2 regions of the Dellaglioa sp. BT-FLS60 genome follow, and region 1 is predicted to be linked to the other one. Evidence: a T-box and tRNA genes for the amino acid it is inferred to sense, from the RefSeq annotation. Region 1 holds a T-box; the other holds one or more tRNA genes.

Region 1 (6,863 bases):
AACACAGAAGTTAAGCTTCTTAGCGCCAAGAGTAGTTGGGGGTCGCCCCCTGCGAGGGTAGGACGTTGCCATGCTTTTTTTATTATTTTATTCCGGCATAGCTCAGTTGGTAGAGCGCTTGACTGTTAATCAAGATGTCGCAGGTTCGAGTCCTACTGCCGGAGTTTTATTTTTTTGTAATGTGGAGAGTTGTCCGAGTTGGTCTAAGGAGCATGATTGGAAATCATGTAAACGGATTATCTGTTTCAAGGGTTCGAATCCCTTATTCTCCGTTGCAAATTGACCCGTTGGTCAAGTGGTTAAGACACCGCCCTTTCACGGCGGTAACATGGGTTCAAATCCCGTACGGGTCATATATAATTATATAGTAGAGTATATAAAAGGTTTGTCTCAATTTGTGGAAGAATTTTTTTCGAAACAAAAAGAGTTTACCATTTTATATTATTCATATGAAGGTCCTATGGTATAGGGGTTATTACGTCCGCCTGTCACGCGGAAGATCACCGGTTCAAATCCGGTTAGGACCGTTTAATGGCTCAGTAGCTCAGTTGGTAGAGCAATGGATTGAAGCTCCATGTGTCGGCAGTTCGATTCTGTCCTGCGCCATTTATAATGTTTTGCGGGTGTAGTTTAGTGGTAAAACCACAGCCTTCCAAGCTGTTGTCGCGAGTTCGATTCTCGTCACCCGCTTTTATGATTTTGGGCCTATAGCTCAGCTGGTTTAGAGCGCACGCCTGATAAGCGTGAGGTCGATGGTTCGAGTCCATTTAGGCCCATCAATTATTTTATGGAGAAGTACTCAAGTGGCTGAAGAGGCGCCCCTGCTAAGGGTGTAGGTCGTGAAAATGGCGCGAGGGTTCGAATCCCTCCTTCTCCGTTTTTCGTTATTATGACCCGTTGGTCAAGTGGTTAAGACACCGCCCTTTCACGGCGGTAACATGGGTTCAAATCCCGTACGGGTCACTTTAATATTATCGCGGGATGGAGCAGTCTGGTAGCTCGTCGGGCTCATAACCCGAAGGTCGTAGGTCCAAATCCTACTCCCGCAATTGGTCCTATGGTATAGGGGTTATTACGTCCGCCTGTCACGCGGAAGATCACCGGTTCAAATCCGGTTAGGACCGTTACAAGTAATTATTGGAACCTAAACTTTATAAGTTTAGGTTCCTTTTTTATTATTCACTTTAAGAAGATAAAAATTTATTATTTACGATGAATAATATTAAAAGATTGCTTGATGAATTAAATTATTTTTGTTTAGGAGAGAGGTACTGCATGAATTCTAGAACGAGTGTACGTTTAGTTACGATTGCAATTTTTGTGGCAACATTTTTGACGGCTGTTGAAGGAACGATTGTTTCAACAGCTATGCCGACTATAGTTGGTGAACTTCATGGGGTGTCATTAATGAATTGGGTTTTTTCAATATATTTATTAACAAACGCTATGATGACACCAATATATGGCAAACTTGCAGATGTCTTAGGACGTAAGCCAGTATTCATATTTGGATTAATAATTTTTTTGGTTGGGTCGACACTTTGTGGTTTTTCGAATAGTATGACTGCTTTAATTATCTCACGAGCTATTCAGGGTATTGGAGCGGGAGCAATAATGCCAGTGTCATTTACCATTCTTGCCGATATTTATTCTGTAGAAAAACGTGCTAAAGTTATGGGATTAAACGGATCAGCTTGGGGAATAGCGTCAGTTGTTGCGCCATTGTTAGGTGGTTTTATTGTTGATCATCTTAATTGGCATTGGGTCTTTTTTATTAACTTACCTATTGGTTTAATAACGATAGTAATGATTCAGCTATTTTTCAAAGAAAAACGTAGAATTATGAGTTCAAAAATAGATTTTTTAGGTAGTTTTCTTTTAATGATTGGTATTTTATCTATTTTATATAGTTTTCAACGTTGGGGTGATGTGGGTATTGATTTAATTGTATTTATTTTCTTTTTTCTTTTTGTTGTTACGATATTTTTGTTTATACTTTGGGAAAAAAGGGTCGAAGATCCAATTATTTCGTTGAAACTTTTTAAAAATAGAACATTTGTTATTCAAAATTTAGTGGCAGCATTAATATCTGGATTTTTAATTGGATTTGAAGTTTATATTCCAACTTGGACACAGGGAATACTTGGGTTAAAAGCATCAATGGCGGGATTTGCAGTGACTCCAAGTTCTATTTTATGGATTGCTGGATCTTTTTTTGCGGGAAATATGATGGCGGCATGGGTACCTAAAAAGGTATTAGCGATTAGTTTATTTCTTGTTTTAATTGGAGCAGTTGCTTTAGGAATATTACCAATAGATACTCCTTTTTACCTGTTTTTTATTATTTCAGCAGTATTAGGTGTCGGATTTGGAATTACAATTACAGCTACAACGGTAACAGCACAGAGCTTAGTGCCACAGGCTGACATAGGTATGGCTACATCATTTAATACTTTAAGTCGAACGCTGGGACAAACATTGATGATTTCAGTATTTGGTATTATATTTAATGCACAGATGCATAAAGAAATAGTAAAAACGCCTGGAACTAAGGATAGTATGATGGATATCTTGATTAATCCGCAGACTGCTAATCAATTACCACAACATTTGATACCAAAATTGCGTGAGGTATTATATCAAGGACTTCATGGAATATATGTAGCAGGAATTTGTGTTGTTATTCTTGCAATCATTGTTAATTTGTTCGATAAAAAAACGAAAGATTATTTGCAATAATAGCGTTCATTTGCTACACTAAAATTAATATAAAACGATTAAGAGAAACTAGTAGTTTAACTGATTATTTCAGCGAGTATATGGTAGTGGAAATATACATAATTGGTTATTTGAACTCATTCTCGAGTTTTCTCACTGAACGATAGTAGGTGCGAACGTTATTTCACGTTATGAAAAAGAGTCAGTATTTATACTGGAATAATAGGTGGTACCGCGGAAAATTCGTCCTATAGAAGTTTATCTTCTATAGGACTTTTTTGTATATATAATCAGAAAGGGAGTTATTAAGAATGGCATATAACCATAAAGAGATTGAACAAAAATGGCAAGCGTTTTGGGATGCTAATCAGACGTTTAAAACAACTGAAGATGCTGAAAAGAAAAACTACTATGCGTTAGATATGTTCCCATATCCATCCGGTCAGGGACTTCACGTCGGGCATCCAGAAGGATTTACAGCCACTGATATTTTGGCTCGAATGAAGAGAATGCAGGGATTTAACGTCTTGCATCCAATGGGATGGGATGCGTTTGGGCTTCCAGCTGAGCAGTACGCACTTGATACTGGACACAGTCCTAAGGCATTCACAAAAACGAATACTGATAATTTTAGACGCCAAATTAAATCTTTGGGACTTTCATATGATTGGAATCGTGAATTAAATACGACTGATCCAGATTATTATAAATGGACTCAATGGATTTTTGAGAAGTTGTATGAAAAAGGGTTAGCCTACGAAGATGAGGTTGCCGTTAACTGGAGTCCTGATTTAGGAACGGTTGTTGCTAATGAGGAAGTTATAGATGGTAAGACGGAACGTGGTGGCTATCCAATTGTTAGAAAACCGATGCGTCAATGGGTCTTGAAAATTACAGCTTATGCAGACCGTTTACTTTCAGATTTAGATGATTTAGATTGGCCAGATAGTATTAAAGAACAACAAAGAAATTGGATTGGTAAATCAACAGGAGCAAGTGTTGATTTTAAAGTTGATCAATTTGATGATTTAAAAATTGAAGTTTTCACGACGCGCCCTGAAACTATTTATGGTGTTTCCTATATTGTCGTCGCACCTGAATTGGCTATAATTGATGACATTACGATTGATTCTCAAAAAGAGGCTGTTAAAGCTTATCAAAAGAAAATTGAAGTTAAATCTGATTTAGAGAGAACTGATTTAGCTAAAGAGAAGACTGGTGTATTTACTGGTTCTTATGCAATTAATCCTGTAAATGGTGAAAAATTACCAATCTGGATTGCCGATTATGTTTTAGCCTCATATGGAACAGGTGCAATTATGGCTGTTCCTGCACATGATGAAAGAGATTTTGAATTTGCTACAAAATACGAATTGCCTATTTTACCGGTTATTGAAGGATCTGAGATTACTGATGAACCTAATACAGTACCAGGTAAATATATCAATTCCGGATTTTTAAATGGATTAGAGAAAGCTGAAGCCATCGAAAAAACGATTGCGTGGATGGAAGAAAATAAGGTTGGTCAAAAGAAAATCAATTATAAATTACGTGACTGGTTATTCTCAAGACAACGTTACTGGGGTGAACCAATTCCTATTATTCATTGGGAAGATGGCGAAACAACTACAGTTCCCGTTGATCAATTGCCACTTAAATTACCTGAGGCAACAGATATTAAACCATCTGGGACTGGTGAAAGCCCATTAGCTAATCTAACGGACTGGATTAATGTTGTTGATGAAAATGGTCGTAAAGGTAAACGTGAAACGAATACAATGCCACAATGGGCTGGTAGTTCATGGTACTTTATTCGATTTATTGATCCACACAATCCTAATGGAATTGCTGATTACAAAAAGTTAGAAAAATGGTTACCAGTTGATGTTTATGTTGGTGGTGCTGAACATGCTGTTCTTCATTTGCTATACGCAAGATTCTGGCATAAATTTTTATACGATATTGGTGTTGTGCCTACTAAAGAACCATTCCAAAAATTAGTTAATCAAGGAATGATTTTGGGTGATAATCATGAAAAAATGTCTAAATCTAAAGGAAATGTCGTTAATCCAGATGATATTGTTGAACGCTTTGGTGCAGATACTTTACGTCTTTATGAAATGTTTATGGGCCCCTTAGATGCTTCAATTGCTTGGAGCGAAGATGGGTTAAATGGTTCTCATAAATTTATCGAACGTATCTGGCGCTTAATTATGGATGAAGATAATCATATTAGTTCAGCTATTGTTGATGAAAACGATGGTGAACTGGATAAGATTTATAATTTAACGGTTAAAAAAGTAACTGAGGATTATGAAGCACTTCACTTTAATACTGCTATTTCAAAATTAATGATTTTTATTAATGAAGCTTATAAAGCTAAATCATTGGCTAAAGAACAAATCGAAGGGTTTATTCAATTAATTGCACCAATTACACCACATATGGCTGAAGAAGTTTGGTCATTATTAGGACACGAGGGGTCAATTAGTTATGTTGCATGGCCTAAAGTTGATGAAAGTAAACTTGTTGAAGATACAGTTGAAATTGTTTTACAAGTTAATGGTAAAGTTCGTCAGCATAGTGTCGTTTCAAAAGAGGCAACTAGAGATGAATTAGAAAAATTAGCTTTAAATGATGACAAAATTAAAGAAGAACTTGAAGGTAAAACAATCCGTAAAGTGATTGCTGTTCCTGGTAAATTAGTTAATATTGTTGCAAACTAAATTTTACATTTGAATAAACGAATACTATAGAATGAGTCTATTTTATAGTATTCGTTTATTTTTTGATTAAAATTTAAAAAATAAATTGCAACTGAAATTTAAAAGCTATAAAATAGTAAGATTAAGTGTGACGAGAAAGTAGGGTACAAAAGTAATGGATGAAGATATTAAGGTTGAAGGCCAGACCGCACCTGAACAAAATAATGCTAAACAAAAAATGCTGCAGGGATCAGCTTGGATGACTGCTGGTAGTATTTTTTCAAGAGTTTTAGGGGCTATTTATATAATTCCCTGGAATATGTGGTTGGGTCCAGATCGATTGCAGGCTAATGCCTTATACAGTATGGGATATAATGTTTATAGTTTCTTCCTGATGATTGCTGTGGCTGGGGTACCTTCAGCGGTTGCTAAACAAGTTGCGCATTACAATGCACAGAATGAATATGGTATTGGAAGACGTCTATTTAAATATGGGATGGCGCTAATGGCTATTATGGGTGTCGTTTGTGCAGTAATTTTATGGATTATTGCACCATATATCACAAGTGGTGATAAAAATGTTATTCCTGTTTTTAGATCTTTATCTTGGGCGCTATTGATTATTCCTATGATGAGCTTGATTCGTGGTTTTTTCCAAGGTTATCAAGAAATGGCTCCATCGGCTATTTCACAATTTTTTGAACAGATTGCTAGAGTTATCTATATGCTTGCAGCAACATTTTTCATTATGAAAATTAGCCATGGTAGCTATATTACGGGCGTGACGCAATCAACTTTTGCAGCCTTTATTGGTGCATTAGGCGGGATGCTGGTTTTAGTTTGGTATTTTTATCGTCGCAAACCTGAATTAGATCGATTAGTTGCTAACAGTGATAACAAACTGACGATTTCTACCAAACAAATTGTTAAAGAAGTTATTCGGGAATCAATTCCTTTTATCATTATTGGGGCTGCGATTACAATTTTTGGTTTGATTGATCAGTATACTTTCTTTGGTATTATGACGCATGTTACTAATTATTCGCGAACAGTACAAAATGAATTATGGGCATTATTTAGCTTTAACGCCAACAAATTAGTAATGATTATTATTTCTATTGCATCTGCTATGTCAATTACGGCCATTCCACTATTGTCTGAGGCATATACGCGAAATGATAAAAAAGCTTTGAGTGAACAAACCGCAGATACATTACAATTATTCTTTTTTGTGATGTTGCCATGTGCGTTAGGGATGGCTGCTGTTGCTCACCCCTTATACGTTATCTTTTATGGTTATGATCCAGTCGGCATTTACGTCTTACAATTTTCAGCTTATGAATCCATTTTTCTAGGGTTGTTTACAGTTGTTTCTGCTATTTTACAAGGTGTTTATCAAAATAAAAAAGCGATTATTTATTTTGTCGTTGGTATGGTCAT
Region 2 (6,863 bases), on a different contig from region 1:
ATAACATAACTTTGACCCATCTGCTCAGATTTAACACTAGCATCTGCTCCTGGCATATTGATTAATGTCACAACAGGTCGCTTAAATTTCTCAGCTTGATCCAATAAACGTATCGCTTTTCGATACCCGCTTGGTTTTACAGCACCAAAATTATACGCTAACCGTTCTTCTAATGTTTCTCCACGATTAATGCCAATAATGGTCACTGGACGACCATGAAATAATCCAATACCACCAGTAATTGAAGCGTCTTCTTCGCCAACGCGATCACCATGATTTTCGAAGAATTCAGCAAACAGACTAGCAATAACAAATTTAGTACTTAATCTGTCATTTGAGCGCACTTTTTTTAAAAAATCTGAGTCCATTTCATTTTCTCCTTATACATGTAACGTTAATAGCTGACTAAGCACTTGCTTTATTCTTTGACGATCAACAACTTGATCAACAAAACCATTTTCATACAGGCCTTCTGCCGTTTGAAAATTAGCAGGCAACTTTTCATTTGCCGTCTTTTTAATGACCCGTTCACCAGCAAATCCAATCTTCGCTTGTTTCTCTGCCAGTACAATATCATTATTCAACGCAAAACTAGCACTAACGCCACCCATGGTTGGATCTGTCAATAATGAGATGACTAACAACCCAGCATCGTCTAACTTTTTTTTCATATACAAAATGGTATTCATTTGTAATAAAGAATAAATTCCCTCTTGCATTCTAGCACCACCAGAAGCGGTCACAATCACGAATGGCAAACGTTGCTCTAATGCGACTTGCATCCCCATTTTAATTCTGGCTCCGGCTGTTGTATTCAAAGAACCCATCATAAAAAAGCTATCCATTACTGCCAAAACTAATGGTCGCTTATCAATACTAGCTTTTCCCACGACGACAGCTTCATTTGACGTTGTCGCGCGCTTAGCCCGTTCCAATTTTTCTGAATAACCTGGAAATTGTGCTTTATTTTCTGTTTGATTTTCTACATTAATTATTTCAAAACTAATTTTATCCGTCAAAATAGCAATTCTTTCCATCGCAGTCAAGCGTTTATAAGTTTGGCAATTGGGGCAAATAAAATAAGGCGCCCATTCACTTTCATGCAAATGTGTGCCACAATGCTGACATTTTTGCCATTGATTGCGCTCTGGATAATGACTCATTTAACCCACCACCTTAGATTTTGCTATCGATTGAAATTGTGTTTGCCATAAAGGCTTGTGACCTTATAATTGCTTTTAACTGTACTAAATTAGTTTCAACACCAGAAATATTGATTGCTTCCAGCACCTTTTGCATTTTTAAAATAGCTAATTCTCTTGTTTCAGCATGACAAATAATTTTGGCTAATAAGCCATCATAAAAAGCAGAAATCACATCACCAACACGATATCCCGTTTCAATTCGACTCTCTGCTGGAAAATCAAAGCGTGTAATTTGATCCGTTAGACTTGGTATTAACGTTAACCGACATTCTATCGCATGACCGTTCATGGGTAGATTATCATTGGTCACTTTTCCGCCATCTGCAACCCATAATTGTTGTTGAACCACATCCAAATTGATGGTTTCTTCAGTAACGCCATGTTCAACTTGTAACCGCGTATTCATTTCCAAAAAATAGAATTGATTATCAGCAAATAAAAATTCCACTGTACCCAACCCTACATAATGTAAATTAGCCATCAATTGACGAGCATAACGGTACCCTTTATTACGCTGTTCAACAGTCAAAATAGTTGACGGACTTTCCTCAATCACCTTTTGTCGATGCTTTTGTAAGCTGCAGTCACGATCGCCCAACACTTGAATATGTTGACCGTCACCAATAATCTGAACTTCAATATGTCGCGCATGGACCAACTTTTTTTCAAGATAAAAACTGCCTGCGGCAAAAGAAGATTTAGCTTCTTGCTGGACAATTTCAGCACCAGGCAACAGATCAGACTCTTTTTCAATTAATCGAATTCCTTTACCACCACCACCATGTGCAGCTTTAATGAGTAACGGAAACCCAAGCTTATTTGCTTCTGCAATAAGTTCAGCATCAGACGTAATCAAGTCGGAGCCGGGGATAACAGGGACGCCTTTTTCAATCGCCAATAACCGAGATTTATCCTTATCCGCTAATTGTTGTATCAGCGCAGCACTGGGACCAATAAAAGTCAGCCCACATTCAGCGCACATTTGTGCAAAGTGTGCATCTTCAGATAAAAATCCATAACCTGGATGAATGGCATCAACATTCATATTTAATGCTGCCATTAATAAACTTTCACGATTTAAATAAGAATCCTTAGCTAAAGCTGAGCCTATACAAATTTTTTCATCAGCAAGTTCAACAAATCGACTTTGCGCATCCACCGTTGAATACACCGCAACCGTCTGTATTTTTAATTTTAGACAAGCCCGAATAATTCGTTCGGCAACTTCGCCACGATTTGCGATTAAAATTTTTCGAAACAAATGACTCACCTATCCATCTATTCTAATTTTAAATAAATCTTGATTAAATTCAACTAACTCGCCATCATCAACTAAGCGTTCGAGAATGACCCCTGTCACTGAGGATTGAATATCATTATACAATTTCATACTTTCAATTTGAGCAATAACTTCTTTTTTAGTTACTTGAGTTCCGACTTCACCCATTTTATCAAAATGAATTAGGCCAACAAGTGGGCTTTTAACCACAAAAATAGTTTCATTTACATCCGTTTGTACCTTTATTTTTGAAACTGGCTTCTCGGCTAATTGTTCCTGATCAATAACGACTTTAAACTCGCCATCTTTTATCTCAACATGAGAAAAGGGCATCGTTGCAATTTTATCTAATAATTGACTTATTTCATTATATTTCATTAATTCGCACACACCTTAAATTTTTATTAGTAAACTTCCATAGGCTAAACCTGCGCCAAATCCAGTCAATAAGACTGTGCCACCTGTAAATCCTTGTTCAATTGCTTCATCGAGAGCCATAGGAATTCCTGCCGAAGACGTATTTCCATGATGAACAACACTCGTCGCAAATTTCTCAATTGGCATCTCTAATTCAGCAGCAATTGTTTCAATGATTCGTAAATTAGCCTGATGACATACAACCAAATCAATATCACTTGTTTTCAACTGGTTATCTGCGAGTAATCGTTTCATCTGAACAGGCACAACTGTTGTCGCAAATTCAAAAACATCTCGACCTTCTTGGAAAAAAGCATCCATTGTTGGATAATTATCACCATTAATTTCACTTAAAGGCGCAATTCGGCCACTATGAATCACTTCTTTTTTGAGGCCATTTGCTTCAATTTTTTCAGCAATAAAACTTTCATCTATCGACTTTTCTGATGCTTCAATAAGAGCGCCACCAGCTCCATCCCCAAAGAAAACCGCACTTGTACGATCCTTAAAGTCCATCATTTTTGAGTTAACTTCTGCACTAATGACAATAGCTCGTTGATATTGTCCCGTACGCAAAAATTTTTCTGCAGTACTCATCGCAAATACAAATCCAGCACAAGCAGCACTAATATCAAAAGCAAACGCATTTGTTGCCCCAATATTACCTTGAACAATTGCCGCCGTTGATGGCGTTATAGCATCTGGTGAAATAGTTGATACAATAATTAAATCAATCTCTGATGCTGCATATCCAGATTTACGCAAAAGGTCATTTGCCACTTTTGTACTTAGATCTGATGTATTTTCATTAATAGCATAATGCCGTGTTTGAATCCCAGTATGTGCCACAATCCATTCATCAGATGTAGGCATAAATGCAGCTAGTTCATCATTCGTCACGATTCGTTCTGGCACAAAATGTGCCGTCGTTTTTATTTTGACATAATTATTCAATTTACCCATTCTCCCAGTCGTTAAGTCTCATTCATTCTATTTTATCAATAATAGTGACATTAAGACACAAAATTGATTAACGCTTAATAATTATTTAACCTCATAATACGCCAGCCTGCCCATTATTCATTAAAAAAAGCACCGAACCCTGTATTAACAGGCTCAAGTGCTTTTTGGTAAATCTATGATGCGAGTAAATGGATTCGAACCATCACGGGATATTATCCCACCAGATCCTTAGTCTGACGCGTCTGCCAATTCCGCCATACTCGCAAGAACAATCATAATTGTAGCAAAAATTGTCCTTTGTTACAAGCCTCATTTTAAAAAAAGTTAATTTTCCACTAAAATTAACTTACCTCGACACTTTGAACAAACATACCGCGATAAATTAATTTTCCTTTGTCGATTATACTGTTGTCCACAATTAGCACATTGATAATGAATCACTTTTTTTATTTTAACTACTTTTGGGCTAGCAGGTGCGAACCGACTCCCACCAACTGCTGCCAATAATTGTTTAAAGTCACGATCACGATGTTGATACCCTTGACGTGAAAGGTGCAAATGATAATGACACAATTCATGTTTGATAACACCGATTAAAACAGCCTCATCATGCTCTGTTAACATCTTAGGATTAATTTCAATATTGTGATCATTTAACCGATAGCGTCCACCCGTCGTCCGTAATCTTCTATTAAATAACGCCTTGTGTTTAAAGGGTTGCTTAAAAAAGGTTGTTGATATGTTTTTTACCAGTGTTGTTAATTCAAAATCCGTCATCTTATTTATCTGCAGGTCGTTTCATCGTTAATTGGACACGGTGTCGATTCAAATCAACTTCCATTACCCAAACGGTAACAATATCCCCAACCGCAACGACTTCACTTGGTTTTTTAACAAACTTATCCGTTAACTGTGAAATGTGGACAAGTCCATCCTGTTTAACACCGATATCCACAAAGGCACCAAAATCAATGACATTTCTAACTGTCCCTTGTAAGGACATCCCTGGTTTCAAATCTTCAATTGTTAAAACATCATGACGTAACAATGGTGCCGGCATATCATCACGTAAATCACGACCTGGTTTTTGTAAACTCGTTAAAATATCTGTGACCGTTTCAATCCCACTATCCACAGCCTGTGCTAAATTTTCAGCATTTGCCTGCGCTAAGTGGTCATTAGTTTCCGTTTTACCCAGTTCCGTTACCTTTATCCCCAACTCTTTCAACAAAAGTTTGGTTAGTGGATAACTTTCAGGATGAATATCGGTATTATCTAAAATGTTATCCCCAGAAACAATCCGTAAGAACCCGATTGCTTGTTCATAAGCCTTAGGTCCTAAGCGAGGCACCTTTTTAAGTTGTTGACGTTTCGTAAATTTACCATTCTCATCACGATAAATAACCACATTTTTAGCAATTGTTAAATTTAATCCAGAAATTTTTGTTAATAACTCTGAGCTAGCTGTGTTTAAGTTAACGCCGACGTTATTAACTGCATCTTCAATCACAACATCTAACTGTGCATCTAATTTTTTTTCAGCGACATCATGTTGATATTGACCAACACCCACTGACTTAGGATCAATTTTAATTAATTCAGCCAATGGATCTTGCAAGCGACGACCAATACTAATCGCTGATCGTTCTTCAACATGTAAGTCTGGGAATTCGTCACGAGCGGCTTGGCTAGCTGAATAGACTGATGCACCGGCTTCATTGACAATAACATAAAAAATAGGTCGCTCGATTTCTTTTAAAATATCTGAAACAAATTGTTCAGATTCACGACTTGCCGTTCCATTTCCAATCGCAATCATTTCAACTTGATATTTCTCAAGAAAATCTTTGAATTGTCCAGCAGCGGCCGCACGTTTTTCACCATTCGCAGGTTTGTGTGGATAAATCACCAATTTATCTAAGAATTTACCTGTTCCATCAACAATCGCTAATTTACACCCTGTTCGATAAGCTGGATCAAAGCCTAAAACAATTTTACCTTTCAAAGGTGCCTGCATAAGTAAGTGATACAAGTTATCCCCAAAAACATTGATAGCTTGTTCTTCAGCAACTTCTGTCATGCCTTTACGAATTTCACGTTCAATTGCTAGTTTAATGAATCGTTTATAACTATCTTGGTACGCCTCTTCAATGATTGCAACTGCGTCACCACTATTTCTACCAATAATTCTAAAATGCATAAATGTCATAATAGCTTGTTCTGGCGCTACAACGGACGCTTTTAAAATTCCCTCTTTTTCACCACGATTAATAGCAAGAACACGATGCGGAACCACTGATTTTAGTGCTTCACTAAAGTCATAATAATCACGATAAATACCTTTTTCATCTTTTTCTTCAGCCTTAACCTTAGCTTCAAATAGGCCTTCTTTTTGCGTTGCCTTCCGAATCCATTCACGATATTCAGCACTTTCACCAAAGGCCTCAGCCAGAATTTCATGAGCCCCGGCAAAAACATCTTCTTCAGTTAAAATGGCGGCATCACTGTTAATAAAGGCTTCTGATTTTTGTTTGATTTCAGTCAAGGTCTGAGGGAACGATAATAACCATTTAGCAAATGGTTCCAATCCTGCTTCTTTGGCAATTGTGGCTTTAGTTCGACGCTTTTGTTTGAAAGGCAGGTAGTAATCTTCAATTTGTTGTAACTTTTGGGCAGCCATAATTTTTTTATTTAAAGCTTCCGTCAAATGACCTTGCTCATCAATGATGTGGATAACTTCTGACTTACGCTTTTCTAAACTTTCAACATGTTTATAAGTCGATTCGATTTCACGAATTTGAACTTCATCCAAACTGTCTGTTCTTTCTTTTCGATATCGTGCAATAAAGGGCACTGTATTCCCTTCATCGAGCATCCCTAAAACGGCATTAACTTGTTTTTCTCTATATTGCTTTAACTCTTTTAACACTAACGGCATGATTGCTTTTTCCATAATAATGACCTCAATTCAAATATTTTTTGTTCATAAAAAAGAGACT

The links. A T-box is a leader RNA that pairs with one kind of tRNA and senses whether it is charged. The one in region 1 lies ahead of leuS (leucine--tRNA ligase), so its partner is inferred to be a tRNA-Leu.
Region 2: it has a tRNA-Leu gene. The T-box ahead of leuS (leucine--tRNA ligase) is inferred to sense a tRNA for this amino acid. The anticodon was not compared.

The regions. Positions count from the first base shown of each region.
Region 1 is NZ_JBSOLI010000031.1:195,285-202,147, reverse strand. Features, by position in the region: partial or broken rRNA gene rrf (5S ribosomal RNA) at 1-74, shown strand, start outside; tRNA gene ACVQ8P_RS04435 (tRNA-Asn) at 92-164, shown strand; tRNA gene ACVQ8P_RS04430 (tRNA-Ser) at 184-272, shown strand; tRNA gene ACVQ8P_RS04425 (tRNA-Glu) at 282-353, shown strand; tRNA gene ACVQ8P_RS04420 (tRNA-Asp) at 455-527, shown strand; tRNA gene ACVQ8P_RS04415 (tRNA-Phe) at 534-606, shown strand; tRNA gene ACVQ8P_RS04410 (tRNA-Gly) at 620-690, shown strand; tRNA gene ACVQ8P_RS04405 (tRNA-Ile) at 702-776, shown strand; tRNA gene ACVQ8P_RS04400 (tRNA-Ser) at 790-877, shown strand; tRNA gene ACVQ8P_RS04395 (tRNA-Glu) at 892-963, shown strand; tRNA gene ACVQ8P_RS04390 (tRNA-Met) at 976-1,049, shown strand; tRNA gene ACVQ8P_RS04385 (tRNA-Asp) at 1,052-1,124, shown strand; gene ACVQ8P_RS04380 (MDR family MFS transporter) at 1,276-2,739, shown strand; T-box leader at 2,768-2,972, shown strand; gene leuS (leucine--tRNA ligase) at 3,030-5,444, shown strand; gene ACVQ8P_RS04370 (putative polysaccharide biosynthesis protein) at 5,599-6,863, shown strand, end outside.
Region 2 is NZ_JBSOLI010000029.1:72,689-79,551, forward strand. Features, by position in the region: gene accA (carboxyltransferase subunit alpha) at 1-368, opposite strand, end outside; gene ACVQ8P_RS02480 (acetyl-CoA carboxylase carboxyltransferase subunit beta) at 381-1,163, opposite strand; gene ACVQ8P_RS02485 (acetyl-CoA carboxylase biotin carboxylase subunit) at 1,177-2,466, opposite strand; gene ACVQ8P_RS02490 (acetyl-CoA carboxylase biotin carboxyl carrier protein) at 2,476-2,862, opposite strand; gene ACVQ8P_RS02495 (beta-ketoacyl-ACP synthase III) at 2,878-3,864, opposite strand; tRNA gene ACVQ8P_RS02500 (tRNA-Leu) at 4,044-4,128, opposite strand; gene ACVQ8P_RS02505 (SprT family protein) at 4,189-4,641, opposite strand; gene ACVQ8P_RS02510 (Tex family protein) at 4,643-6,817, opposite strand.